DNA from 4 places in the Kosakonia radicincitans DSM 16656 genome. Region 3 is predicted to be linked to each of the others. Evidence: predicted binding sites of a transcription regulator. Region 3 holds the regulator's gene; each other region holds the start of a gene.
The links. Region 3 encodes LexA, which represses DNA repair genes until DNA is damaged. Its sites were predicted from a motif close to TNCTGTATGTACATACAGNA; they were not measured.

Region 1 (3,148 bases), 2.3 Mb from region 3:
GCGGCTGACGGTCTGGATGGCTTCGAAAATCGCCTTTTGCAGATGTGTCTCTTTGCAGGCTGGCGCGATCAGACCGCGCATCTTCACCACATCGTTGAGGATTTTTTGCAGATGTTTTTCCAGCCGCGGCCGTTCGACCAGGTTACGGGAGAAACCCGCCTGATAAACGCGATTGAAGGCAGTGACGTAGTTGGCCATCTGAATACGCCAGTGCAAAAATGCCCGCTGCGGCCAGATCCCGGTAAACAGCATCGCCAGCAGCGAACCGATAATCACATCGCCGCTGCGCCACAGCGCGGTATGCATATCACCTGGCGGCGCGCCAACCACCACAGATAGCGTAATACCAATGAGCAGCGCCTGGTAAGGCTTTTTGCCCAGCGCCAGCCAGCCACAGAGAAACATCGCCACCGCGCACCACAGCAGCATCACGGGCAGCGAGAGCAGCTCCAGTTTTAATGCCACCAGACCCAGCGCCGCACCCAAAATTGTGCCGCCAATGCGTTCAAATGCGCGCGGAACCACGTTTCCCCAAAAGGAGATCGGCCCCATCAGAACCACCAGCGTGATCAGTGGCCAGGTTCCCTCCGGCACCTCCAGCAGACGGATCAGCAAAAAGGTCAGAATAAAAGCCAGCGCAATACGCACACCGTGTACGACACGATAATGGCGGTAAAGACGAATCTCGAAAGGACTGAGTGATTTGTCGCGACGCACAGTCGCTTCTCCCGATTGAACCGACAAAGGCGCAATTGTAGGATTTTTCGGACTCAGATAGCACCCTCTGCGATAAAAAAAGAGGCGACAGCGCTTCCTGTTACCTCTTCCGGTTAATTTATCGCTTACAGATTTTTCGGCTCAACCGGGATATGCATGTCGATTTCCCAGTAACCATCCTGCTGTGCATCGTTCAGGTAGACTTCAAAGCAGGGACCCGCAGCAATTTGCACAGATTGGTCGCTAAGCAGTTCATCAAAAAAGAGATCCCAGCACGCTTCGAACTCTTCGTTGTACACCCTCGCCTGCGCCACGGCATACTGGCCGCCGGGAATGTCGGTGAGGATCACCCCTTCGCTATTTGCCGGGATTTGAAAATCAGGATCGACGGTGATGGCAACGTCAGCGCGCAGCTTTTCCGGCGGCACTTCGTCAGGGTTATCGTAATAAGCGCACACCCACTCCAGCGGTGCGATCTTATTGCTGTCGACCCACATCATTAGCTGTTTAAAACCCTGCTTCACCGTCACATTCCAGGGCCCGACCAGATGGAACCCGGCGATACGACGTTTTTCCAGTTGCCTCACGTTGTAGCTCATGTTGACTCCCTTACCGTTACTGTTTGTTTATACAGTATAGCGTTCCGACGATCGCCTGGCATGTCGGAGTCATCAATTATGCGAGCAGACTCGCATCACCGCCACTCTGCCCGCACGCGCGTTACCCTTTGTGATGCAACCAGTCGCTCAGACGCGAGAACAAGCCGCCTTTGCCGACACTTTCCAGCGTGACCAGCGGCCAGTGAGCGATCAGTTGGTCGCGATCGTAGAGTTGAATCTCCCCTACTTGCTGATGCGCAGCCAGCGGCGCATCCAGCTCTTTACTGCTCAGCACATACTTCGCTTTGACGTTCTGCACTTCTGCTTTTGGCAGCACCAGCCAGTGATCCTGATCCGTACCAACCGCAATCTGCTCTTTATCGCCATACCACACGCGCTCGCTGCCGACTTTTTTGCCGTTACGCAAAATTTCGACGGTATCGAAGTTTTGTTGTCCCCAGTGCAGTAATTTGCGCGCCTGATCTTCACGGCCTTTCGGACTGTCCGCACCCATAACCACCGCAATCAGTCGGCGCTGACCATCGACGCTGGAGGCGATCAGGTTAAAACCCGCACCTGAAGTGTGACCGGTTTTCAGCCCGTCGACGTTGAGGGTTTTGTCCCACAATAGCCCGTTACGGTTTTGCTGGGTGATGCCGTTCCACGTCAGGCTTTTTTCGCTATACATGTGGTAGAAATCCGGCTCGCCGTGAATGATGGCGCGGGACAGCACCGCCAGATCGTAGGCCGAACTGTGCTGCCCTGGCGCATCCAGCCCGTGGACAGTTTCGAAGTGGGTGTCGCGCAGATTCAGCTTCTGCACATAATCATTCATCATGGTGACAAACTGCGGCTGGCCGCCCGCAACATGATCGGCCAGCGCCACGCAGGCATCGTTACCCGAATCGACAATCAGACCACGGCTCAGATCGCGCACGGTCAGACGGTCGCCTGGTTTCAGGAACATCAGCGATGAACCGTCAAAAACCGGGTTTCCTTTCGCCCACGCATCCTTCCCCACCGTCACCACATCATCCGCGCTGATACGATGGCTGTCGATCGCCCGATCCACTACATAGCCGGTCATCAGTTTGGTCAAACTCGCCGGATTACGCTGCTGATGCTCGTTGCCCGCAGTTAAGATTTGCCCGGTGGTGTAATCCATCAATACCCAGGAGCCAGCCTGAATAGCTGGCGGCTGTGGGGCAAAAGGTAAGTCGTCGGCCTGGGCGTTATGTACGCAAATCGCCAGCAAAGAAGCAGCAAACAAACGGCGTTTCAATGAAATATCCTCAATAGCAGCTAAAATCGCTGTCCTTTTTACGGAACTTCGCGTGTCGTTACCTGGTTAAATTGCAAAAAAATGTGACACAGATCAGTTTTAACGCGCTGTTTTTGCGAGGTTCTGCGGAACAGTGACGGGTTTTCCTTCGGTACACAGGGTGGGATGGTTTACCATAAGCAACATATTTACTGACAGGATGAGCAACTGGTGTCTGATTCCGCCGCAACGCCCACTTTTCTCTTTCACGATTATGAGACTTTCGGTACCAGCCCGGCGTTGGATCGCCCGGCGCAGTTCGCCGCGCTGCGTACTGATGCCGATTTTAATGTCATCGGCGAGCCGGAAGTTTTCTACTGTAAACCGGCAGATGATTACCTGCCGCAGCCCGAAGCAGTGCTGATCACCGGTATCACGCCGCAGATTGCGCGCGCCAAAGGCGAGAACGAGGCCGCGTTCGCCCGGCGTATTCACGATCTCTTTACCGTACCGAAAACCTGCGTACTCGGTTACAACAATGTGCGTTTTGACGACGAAGTCACGCGCAATA
Region 2 (3,148 bases), 900 kb from region 3:
CAAGGGCTGTCGCACGTTCAAGGATCCGCAACCGAGTTTTAACTCCCCGATCGCGAAGCTGGTGCAGGACTATCCGATCAAGTCCCGCTCGGTAGTGGCGCATATTCGCCAGGCTAACCGTGGCGAAGTGGCGCTGGAAAATACCCATCCGTTCACTCGTGAGCTGTGGGGCCGCAACTGGACTTACGCACACAACGGTCAACTGAGCGGCTATAAATCGCTGGAGACTGGCAATTTTCGTCCGATTGGCGAAACCGACAGCGAAAAAGCGTTCTGCTGGTTGCTGCATAAGCTTACGGAACGCTATCCGCGTACGCCGGGCAATATGACGGCGGTGTTTAAGTACATTGCCTCGCTGGCAACGCAACTGCGCGAGAAGGGCGTTTTCAACATGCTGTTATCGGACGGGCGCTACGTGATGGCGTTCTGCTCGACGAATCTGTTCTGGATCACCCGGCGTGCGCCGTTTGGTGTGGCGAAGCTGCTGGATCAGGATGTTGAAATTGATTTTCAGCGGGAAACCACACCGAACGATGTGGTTACCGTGATTGCCACCCAGCCGTTAACCGGCAACGAAACCTGGCAAAAGATTATGCCAGGCGAGTGGGCATTATTTTGCCTGGGGGAGCGCGTAGTTTGACGCCAGCTGTGGCTGAACTGCGGTGTTCAGCGGCTTGCTGACGACATAGCGACCATCCACAACCGAGACAACCGGCGGCTGGTGGGTGGTGGCAAAATAGTCGTAACCCGGCTTCAGCTGTTTCCAGAAATCCGCATAGGTCGAATATTTGTGACGCTGCATATTGGCGTCGGTCATGCGGAACGGATAGATGCTCAGTTGCACGTTCGGCTGCCCAAAGACCAGCGCGGCGGTCACAAACTGGAAGATCTCATCAATGTTCGAATCCGTCATGGCGTAGCAGCCAATCGAGACGCAGGCGCCGTGGATCATCAGGTACTTGCCTTCATAGCCGTGGGCGCGGTCATAGGTATTCGGAAAACCAATGTTGATCGCTTTGTAGAAGCGGCTGTCCGGCTTCAACTGATTACGCTGAATGGAGTAAAACCCTTCCGGGCTTTTAAAATCACCCTGGCGCTGTTTCGGGCCGAGACCGCCGGAGTAATTGCAGATTTTATAGCTGTCGAGCAGTTGGTATTGCTCGCCCATTTTGACGTAGAGATCAAGGGTGCGTTCTTCTTTGAAGATTTGGATATAAACCGGCGACCCCATTAACTGCTGCTTATATTCTTTGCTTACCGGCGTAATTGAACTGTTGCTGCCCATTAAGCCAGCGAACGAGACGCACGGGATCAGAAGCATCGCAATAAACAATGCGATTTTGCGCATACAACTTGTTTCCTTGATAAAGCGAGTACCACATTGCCAGGACGGCAAAAGATGCCCAAAATTCAGACTAATCTGTTTCGGTGCGCCCACATTAGCATTACGGCATTTTTTCGCAAGCCAGAATAGAGTTCATCTTTCACGCTTCATCTTTTTTTGGCGATATTTTCGCCATCGCGCAAATTGTGTTCTGTTTTGCGTTTCAAATACCTGGCCGTTTAGCTGGTGGTTATTATGAAACTAAAACGGCAGAAGTAACCATCAAATTACCCTCTTTTCGGCGGTTTTACGCACTGGCTTCTCATTTCAATGGCATATGCTGTATACTTATCCAGTGTTCTGTGAGGGCGTACGCATGCGCAAAATCATACATGTCGATATGGATTGCTTTTTCGCGGCGGTCGAGATGCGCGATAACCCCGTCCTGCACGACATCCCCATCGCCATTGGCGGCAGCCGCGTTAAGCGTGGCGTTATCAGCACCGCCAATTATCCGGCGCGTAAATTTGGCGTGCGCAGCGCAATGCCCACGGCGATGGCGCTGAAACTTTGTCCTCACCTTACTCTTCTGCCCGGCCGTTTTGATGCTTATAAAGAAGCGTCAAATCAGATCCGCGAGATCTTTTCCCGCTACACGACGTTGATTGAACCGCTTTCGCTGGATGAAGCCTATCTGGATGTTACCGACAGCCCGCACTGCCACGGTTCGGCAACTCTGATGGCGCAGGAGATCCGTCAGACTATTTTTAATGAAACACAACTGACGGCTTCGGCGGGCGTGGCGCCGGTGAAGTTTCTCGCCAAAATTGCCTCCGATCTCAATAAACCCAACGGCCAGTACGTGATTACGCCAGCGGACGTTCCGCAATTTCTCCGCACGCTGCCGCTAAGCAAGATCCCGGGCGTCGGCAAAGTGTCGGCGGCAAAACTGGAGACGCTGGGGCTGCGCACCTGTGAAGATGTTCAGCGCAGCGATCTGGCGATGTTGCTTAAACGCTTTGGTAAATTTGGCCGTATTTTGTGGGAGCGCAGCCAGGGGATTGATGAGCGGGAAATCAGTAGTGAGCGGTTACGTAAATCGGTCGGCGTGGAGCGCACGCTGGCAGACGATATTCACCACTGGGAAGAGTGCGAAGCGATTATTGAGCATTTATACCCGGAGCTGGAGCGACGGCTGGCAAAAGTGAAGCCGGATTTGCTGATTGCCCGCCAGGGCGTAAAGCTGAAGTTTAATGATTTTCAGCTCACCACCCAGGAACATGTCTGGCCACGCTTAAATAAAGAGGATCTACTGATAACGGCGCGGAAAACGTGGGATGAGCGTCGCGGCGGGCGCGGTGTGCGGCTGGTAGGGCTGCATGTGACGTTACTGGATCCGCAACTGGAGCGGCAACTGGTGCTGGGGTTATAAATGAATGTCCGCGCCGGGTGGCGCGGACAGCGGGCTTATTTTGCCGGAATCGCTTTCAGCAGCTCGGTCAGCAGCGTCCAGTAGTGGCCCACGCTTTCGATATGCACTTGCTCATCCGGAGAGTGCGGGCCAGTGATGGTTGGCCCAATGGAGACCATGTCCATGTTCGGGTACGGTTTTTTGAACAGACCGCACTCCAGACCTGCGTGGATCACCTGAATGTTCGGCGTTTTGTTGAACAAACGCTGATAAGTCTCACGCACCAGCGCCATTACCGGCGAATGCGCGTCTGGCTGCCAGCCTGGGTAGCCGCCTTTCGGCGCCGTTTTCGCGCCAGCCAGCGCGCCCAGCGATTCCAGCATGCTCACCACGTAATCTTTACCGCTATCGAC
Region 3 (3,148 bases):
GCACATAGACAATCTCATGGCCGTCGTGCGCAAGCTGGCGCACGCGTTCGGCGTTGTGCACGTTGATCCCCTGATAGAGACGGTTCCAGGTAAAGCCGAGGATACGGTCGGTCAGACGGATCATTTCGTACGAGAAGTTGGCGGCAATCTCTTCCATCAGCGCGATAGCGTTTTGCTGCGCTTTGTCGTGAGAGATTTTTTTGCTGCGCGCTTCGTCTTCGACCGCACGGGCAATCGCTTTAGAAGAGAGCAGCTTATTGAACAGATCCTGACGCGCCGGCAGACGCGGCCCAACGGCGGCCAGACGCTGTCGCGCGAAATGCATACGCGCCACACGCGCCAGTTTCTGCGCGATAATTTTATCGGTGCCGTGCTCGGTCGCCATGCGGCGCAGGGAGACGGGCGGCGAGAAGCGCACAAAGCTATCGCGGCCAAGCCAGGAGATCGCGAAGAATTTCTGGATGCCGTTCAGCATGCGCAGCGGCGGATTAATCTCGCCTTTTTCACGCCCCGGAGAGCGGCCAAACATCACCGATACCGGCACCATTTGCACATCCAGATCCGGATGGCTGCGGTGTAAATCCAGGTAGTCGTGGAACAGTTTGATGGACTCTTCTTTTGGCGTGTAATAGGTAAACACGCGCGGCCCGCCATGAATAAACACGAAACGCGGCAGTAATACGCCGTCGATTTCCAGGGGTTCCAGGGGATCGGGCAGTTCGTGCGCCAGACACTGAGCACGCAACGTCATCAAATCTGCCTTAGAGTTATAAGGCAGCACGTACATAATAGGACGTGAAGTATCGAGACCCAGTTCCTGTGCAGGTTCTGCAGGTATCGATTTACTTTTTACCAGTACACTTAATGGTAAATTCAGTAATTTGTAGTAAATTCGTGGCCAACCGGACATAAAAGATGAAAAGCCTCTGGTTAATAATAGTGCCATTGCGCCGCAAGAATATCAGAAAGCGCACGTAATTTCTGTTGTACCTCAGTACGCTGATGTAGACATTGACGTTTATTACATAAAAAGGTTCTTTTCATGGCCAATAATACCACCGGAATTACCCGAATCATTAAAGCAGCAGGTTACTCATGGAAGGGCGTTCGCGCTGCATGGATCAATGAAGCCGCCTTCCGTCAGGAGCTGGTAGCCGTTGTTTTAGCTATCATTATTGCTTGCTGGCTGGACATTGACACGGTCACACGGGTATTGCTGATTAGCTCGGTGTCGCTAGTAATGATTGTTGAAATCCTAAATAGTGCAATTGAAGCTGTCGTAGACCGAATTGGTTCTGAATTTCACGAACTTTCCGGTCGGGCGAAGGATATGGGATCGGCGGCAGTGCTGATGTCGATCCTGCTGGCGCTGTTTACCTGGATCTCGCTTCTTTGGTCGCATTTTCGATAACGCTTCCAGAAATCAATAACTCCCTGGTTTTTTGCTTAAATTTGGTTCCAAAATCGCCTTTGACTGTATATACTCACAGCATAACTGTATATACACCCAGGGGGCGGGATGAAAGCATTAACGGCCAGGCAGCAAGAGGTGTTCGATCTCATCCGCGATCGCATCACCCAAACCGGTATGCCACCAACGCGTGCGGAAATCGCACAGCAATTGGGGTTCCGTTCCCCAAATGCGGCTGAAGAACACCTGAAAGCGCTTGCGCGCAAAGGGGTTATCGAAATCGTCTCCGGCGCATCGCGTGGTTTGCGTCTGCTGCTGGAAGAAGAAGAGGATATCGGTTTACCGCTGATTGGCCGCGTTGCTGCGGGTGAACCGCTGCTGGCGCAACAGCATATCGAGGGTCACTATCAGGTCGATCCCGATCTCTTCAAGCCTCACGCGGATTTCCTGCTGCGCGTCAGCGGTATGTCGATGAAAGACATCGGTATTATGGACGGCGACCTGCTCGCAGTGCATAAAACGCAGGACGTGCGTAACGGCCAGGTGGTCGTCGCACGTATTGATGATGAAGTTACCGTGAAACGTCTGAAAAAACAGGGTAACACCGTCGAACTGCTGCCGGAAAACAGCGAGTTTTCCCCGATCGTCGTCGATCTGCGCGATCAAAACTTCACCATTGAAGGGCTGGCGGTTGGCGTCATCCGTAATGGTACATGGCTCTAACGCCTGTTCTTTTCGCAGCGACACAGAATACCGTGGCGCTGCGTAATACACTTTTCCCCCATTGATTCGACACTGCCATGCCGTTGCTGAATGCATCTGACAGAGCACTGTGGCGGCTTGCGCTGCCCATGATCTTCTCCAATATCACTGTTCCGTTACTGGGACTGGTGGATACCGCCGTGGTCGGGCACCTGGATAGCCCTGTTTACCTCGGCGGCGTGGCGATTGGCGCAACGGCTACCAGCTTTTTGTTTATGCTGCTGCTGTTTTTGCGGATGAGCACAACCGGTCTTACGGCACAGGCGTTTGGCGCGAAAAACGCACCTGCGCTGGCGCGCGCGCTGGTACAACCGCTGCTACTGGCGCTGTTGGCTGGCGGGGGAATTATGTTGCTGCGTACGCCGCTCATCGATCTAGCGCTGCACATCACCGGTGGGAGCGAAGCCGTGCTGGAACAAGCGCGGCGCTTTCTTAATATCCGCTGGCTGAGTGCGCCAGCGTCGTTGGGAAATCTGGTATTACTCGGCTGGTTGCTGGGCGTGCAGTATGCCCGTGCTCCGGTGATCCTGCTGGTGGTAGGGAACCTCCTCAACATTGTTCTCGACCTGTGGCTGGTGATGGGTCTGCACATGAATGTGCAGGGGGCAGCGCTCGCCACCGTTGTGGCTGAGTATGCGACTTTCGCCATCGGTCTGCTGATGGTGCACCGCGTGTTGGTGATGCGCGGCATCACCCTGCCAGCGCTGAAAAATGCCTGGCGCGGCGGTATGCGGCGCTTATTAGCGCTTAACCGCGATATCATGCTGCGCTCGCTGCTCTTGCAGCTCTGCTTTGGCTCAATCACCGTACTGGGCGCGCGTCTTGGTGGCGAGACAGTCGCCGCTAACGCGGTGCTGATGATGTTTCTCACCTTTACAGCGTATGCGCTGGATGGTTTTGCCTACGCGGTCGAAGCGCATTCCGGGCAGGCCTACGGCGCGCGCGACGGCAGTCAATTGATGGAAGTCTGGCGAG
Region 4 (3,148 bases), 2.4 Mb from region 3:
TCAAGCACACACATCCGGTAAAGGCAAGGCGATGAAAAACAGAAACAAGGTACTCGTACTGGGCGCAACAGGCGGAATCGGTGGCGAAATCGCCCGTAAACTCATTCGCGAAAAATGGGACGTTCATGCACTGCGCCGCAGCGCTCCGCAAAATGAAGAGCCCGCAAATATGACGTGGATAACGGGTGACGCGCTGAATGCTGAGCAGGTCGCGGCGGCGGCGTCAGAGTGTAGTGTGATTGTCCATGCCGTTAATCCGCCAGGTTATCGAAACTGGGAGCAACTGGTTTTGCCGATGTTACAGAACACCATCAATGCGGCGGAGCGAAACGGTGCCTTAATCGTTCTCCCTGGCACCGTTTACAACTACGGTCCGGACGCCTTTCCACTTTTACGGGAAGACTCTCCCCAAAATCCTGTCACCAGAAAAGGGGCCATACGGGTGCAAATGGAGAAGGCACTGAACGCCTACACGCAGCGTGGCGGAAAAGTGCTGATTCTGCGGGCCGGTGATTTCTTTGGCCCTGACGCAGGCAACAACTGGTTTTCACAGGGATGGATCACGCCAGGTAAACTCCCCCGGACAATTAAAAATCCGGGTAAAGCCGGAACAGGCCATCAGTGGGCCTATCTGCCGGATGTCGCCGAAACGCTGTCTGCGCTGTTGGCGCGTCGGGAGCAACTCGAACCGTTTGCCTGTTTTCATATGCGGGGGCACTGGGATGCCGATGGTACGGCGATGGCAGCAGCCATAAAAAGTGTCGCACAATTTGCGGGTATTAAAGCGAAGATAACCTCTTTTCCCTGGTGGCTTATCTTTGCGATGGCGCCGTTCAATACCACGCTGCGTGAGATGCGCGAGATGCGGTATTTATGGGAACAGCCGATACAGATGGACAATGCAAAACTGATCGACTTTTTAGGCCACGAACCGCATACCCCGCTGATTGAGGCCGTGCGGACTACGTTAATCGGCCAGGGCTGCATTAATCACGCGTCATTCACGCGTTTATGAGCGGATCAGATCGTTTCTGGCACAAAGTGGCAAATCCAGATATAGCCAGGTCGGCTTTGAGCAAGGAGCGGTTCTTTAAGCCATTGTGTATCAGATGTAGGACTAACACTGGCTTGTGATAATCAACCGTGTACAGGTCATTTCACTGCGTCGGCGGGTACAGGCGGGGCTGAATTAAGGTGAAGCCTGCGTAACGCGCTGTCCCGTGCTTTATTCATGCACCGGCTGGAATAAATCAGGGACCGAAAACCGGAAAATCAGAGCTATCGTGCCAGTGACCAGTGACCAGTGACCAGTGACCAGTGACCAGTGACCAGTGACTGTAGTGAAAAGCAAACTTACCCGGCTTGCTGCTCACACGGTAAAACCTAAATACCTCGCAACTTCAAACGGTTCCGAAAACCTTCTTAGAAGAAGATTGAACGTGCGAAAAAATCAGAGATACTGTATATAAATACAGTTATATTGAGTTCCTCATTATGCAGCTTTTTTATCCCTTAGAGATTGCCCCCTCTATCCATCTTCCTCTCTTTACGGAGCGGGTACCTTGTGGTTTTCCTGGTCCCGCGCAAGACTATGTTGAAGATAGGCTGGATCTCAATACGCTTTTGATAGCCCATCCTTGCGCCACATATTTTATTAAAGTCAGCGGTGACTCCATGACTGGTGCTGGAATTGGGGATGGTGACCTTCTGGTAGTTGATCGTTCGCTGTCGGCAAGCCATGGCGATATTGTGATTGCTGCTGTAGCTGGCGAGTTTACTGTCAAGGAACTACGTACTCATCCTGTCTTACGCCTGGTTCCGCACAATAGCAATTACTCACCCATTACGTTTCATAACCCAGAAGAGCTAGAAATATTTGGTGTAGTAACATTTTCAGTGAAGTCACATAAATGACGATGTTTGCTTTGGCTGACGTCAACAGCTTTTATACGTCCTGTGAAACGGTATTCCGCCCGGATTTAAAGGGAAAACCCGTGGTAGTGGTCTCTAACAACGACGGCTGCGTAATTTCGCGTTCAGCAGAGGCAAAAGCGCTTGGCATCGCCATGGGAGAGCCTTTTTTCAAACTGAAAAATAAAACGTTCTCATCTGAAGTGCACGTATTTAGCTCGAACTATGCTCTTTATGCTGACCTCAGTGCGCGGGTTATGCAGACGCTGACGCAGATGGCGCCAGCCATCGAGATCTATTCAATTGATGAAGCCTTTATCGACTTATCCGGCATAGCCAGCTACATGTCGCTGACAGATTTTGGGAAGGCCGTGCGGAACCAGGTACTTAAAAATACCGGGCTCACGATCGGAATCGGAGTTTCGCAAACCAAAACGTTAGCAAAATTAGCAAATTACGCAACAAAACGATGGGCGAGTGCGGGTGGCGTGGTTGATCTATCCGACATATCACGTCAGCGGAAGCTGTTAGAACGAGTGCCTGTGGAGGATGTATGGGGTGTAGGAAGGCGCATCAGCAAAAAACTGAACAATATGGGGATCAATACAGCGCTGGACTTAGCCAATAGCTCACCTTGGGTAATCAAAAAACATTTCAACGTTGTTCTGGAAAGAACGCTGCGTGAGCTGCGCGGTGAGTCGTGCCTGGAGCTTGAGGAATTCGTGCCGGATAAACAACAGATTATGTTCAGCCGCTCTTTTGGGTATCGTATTACCGAGTATGCAGATATGCGCCAGGCTGTCTGCGCCTATGCTGAACGCGCCGCAGCAAAATTGCGTAGCGAACACCAGTTTTGTGCTTTTGTCAGCGTATTTCTACGCACCAGCCCGCACGCAGATAATGAAATTTATTATGAGAACCAATCATCTACGAAACTATCGATACCATCTAATGATACGCGTGACATTATACGTGCATCTACAGAATCACTAGACCGGATATGGGTCGATGGTTATCGCTACATGAAAGCTGGCGTAATGCTTGCTGACTTTTTTAGTCGTGGCACTGCACAGCTTAATTTGTTTGATGATACCGCCCCAAAGGCTAATAGCACTGCACTGATGGCGGTAATCGACGGCATTAACTCGTCAGGAAAAGGAAAGGTCTGGTTTGCTGGTCAAGGCATCCAGAAACCTTGGGCAATGAAGCGTGAAATGCTATCACCATCTTATACTAC

Region 1: the regulator LexA is predicted to act here: its motif matches at 1,334-1,353, upstream of sbmC (DNA gyrase inhibitor SbmC).
Region 2: the regulator LexA is predicted to act here: its motif matches at 1,663-1,682, upstream of dinB (DNA polymerase IV).
Region 4: the regulator LexA is predicted to act here: its motif matches at 1,458-1,477, upstream of umuD (translesion error-prone DNA polymerase V autoproteolytic subunit).

Annotation. Positions count from the first base shown of each region.
Region 1 is NZ_CP018016.1:1,935,505-1,938,652, reverse strand. Features, by position in the region: gene Y71_RS09420 (FUSC family protein) at 1-717, opposite strand, end outside; gene sbmC (DNA gyrase inhibitor SbmC) at 843-1,316, opposite strand; gene dacD (serine-type D-Ala-D-Ala carboxypeptidase DacD) at 1,438-2,598, opposite strand; gene sbcB (exodeoxyribonuclease I) at 2,809-3,148, shown strand, end outside.
Region 2 is NZ_CP018016.1:4,541,861-4,545,008, reverse strand. Features, by position in the region: gene Y71_RS21880 (class II glutamine amidotransferase) at 1-640, shown strand, start outside; gene dpaA (peptidoglycan meso-diaminopimelic acid protein amidase) at 611-1,348, opposite strand; gene dinB (DNA polymerase IV) at 1,701-2,756, shown strand; gene pepD (cytosol nonspecific dipeptidase) at 2,792-3,148, opposite strand, start outside.
Region 3 is NZ_CP018016.1:5,445,384-5,448,531, reverse strand. Features, by position in the region: gene plsB (glycerol-3-phosphate 1-O-acyltransferase PlsB) at 1-910, opposite strand, end outside; gene Y71_RS26180 (diacylglycerol kinase) at 1,043-1,411, shown strand; gene lexA (transcriptional repressor LexA) at 1,520-2,134, shown strand; gene dinF (MATE family efflux transporter DinF) at 2,212-3,148, shown strand, end outside.
Region 4 is NZ_CP018016.1:3,012,687-3,015,834, reverse strand. Features, by position in the region: gene Y71_RS14445 (NAD-dependent epimerase/dehydratase family protein) at 32-1,015, shown strand; gene umuD (translesion error-prone DNA polymerase V autoproteolytic subunit) at 1,495-1,914, shown strand; gene umuC (translesion error-prone DNA polymerase V subunit UmuC) at 1,917-3,148, shown strand, end outside.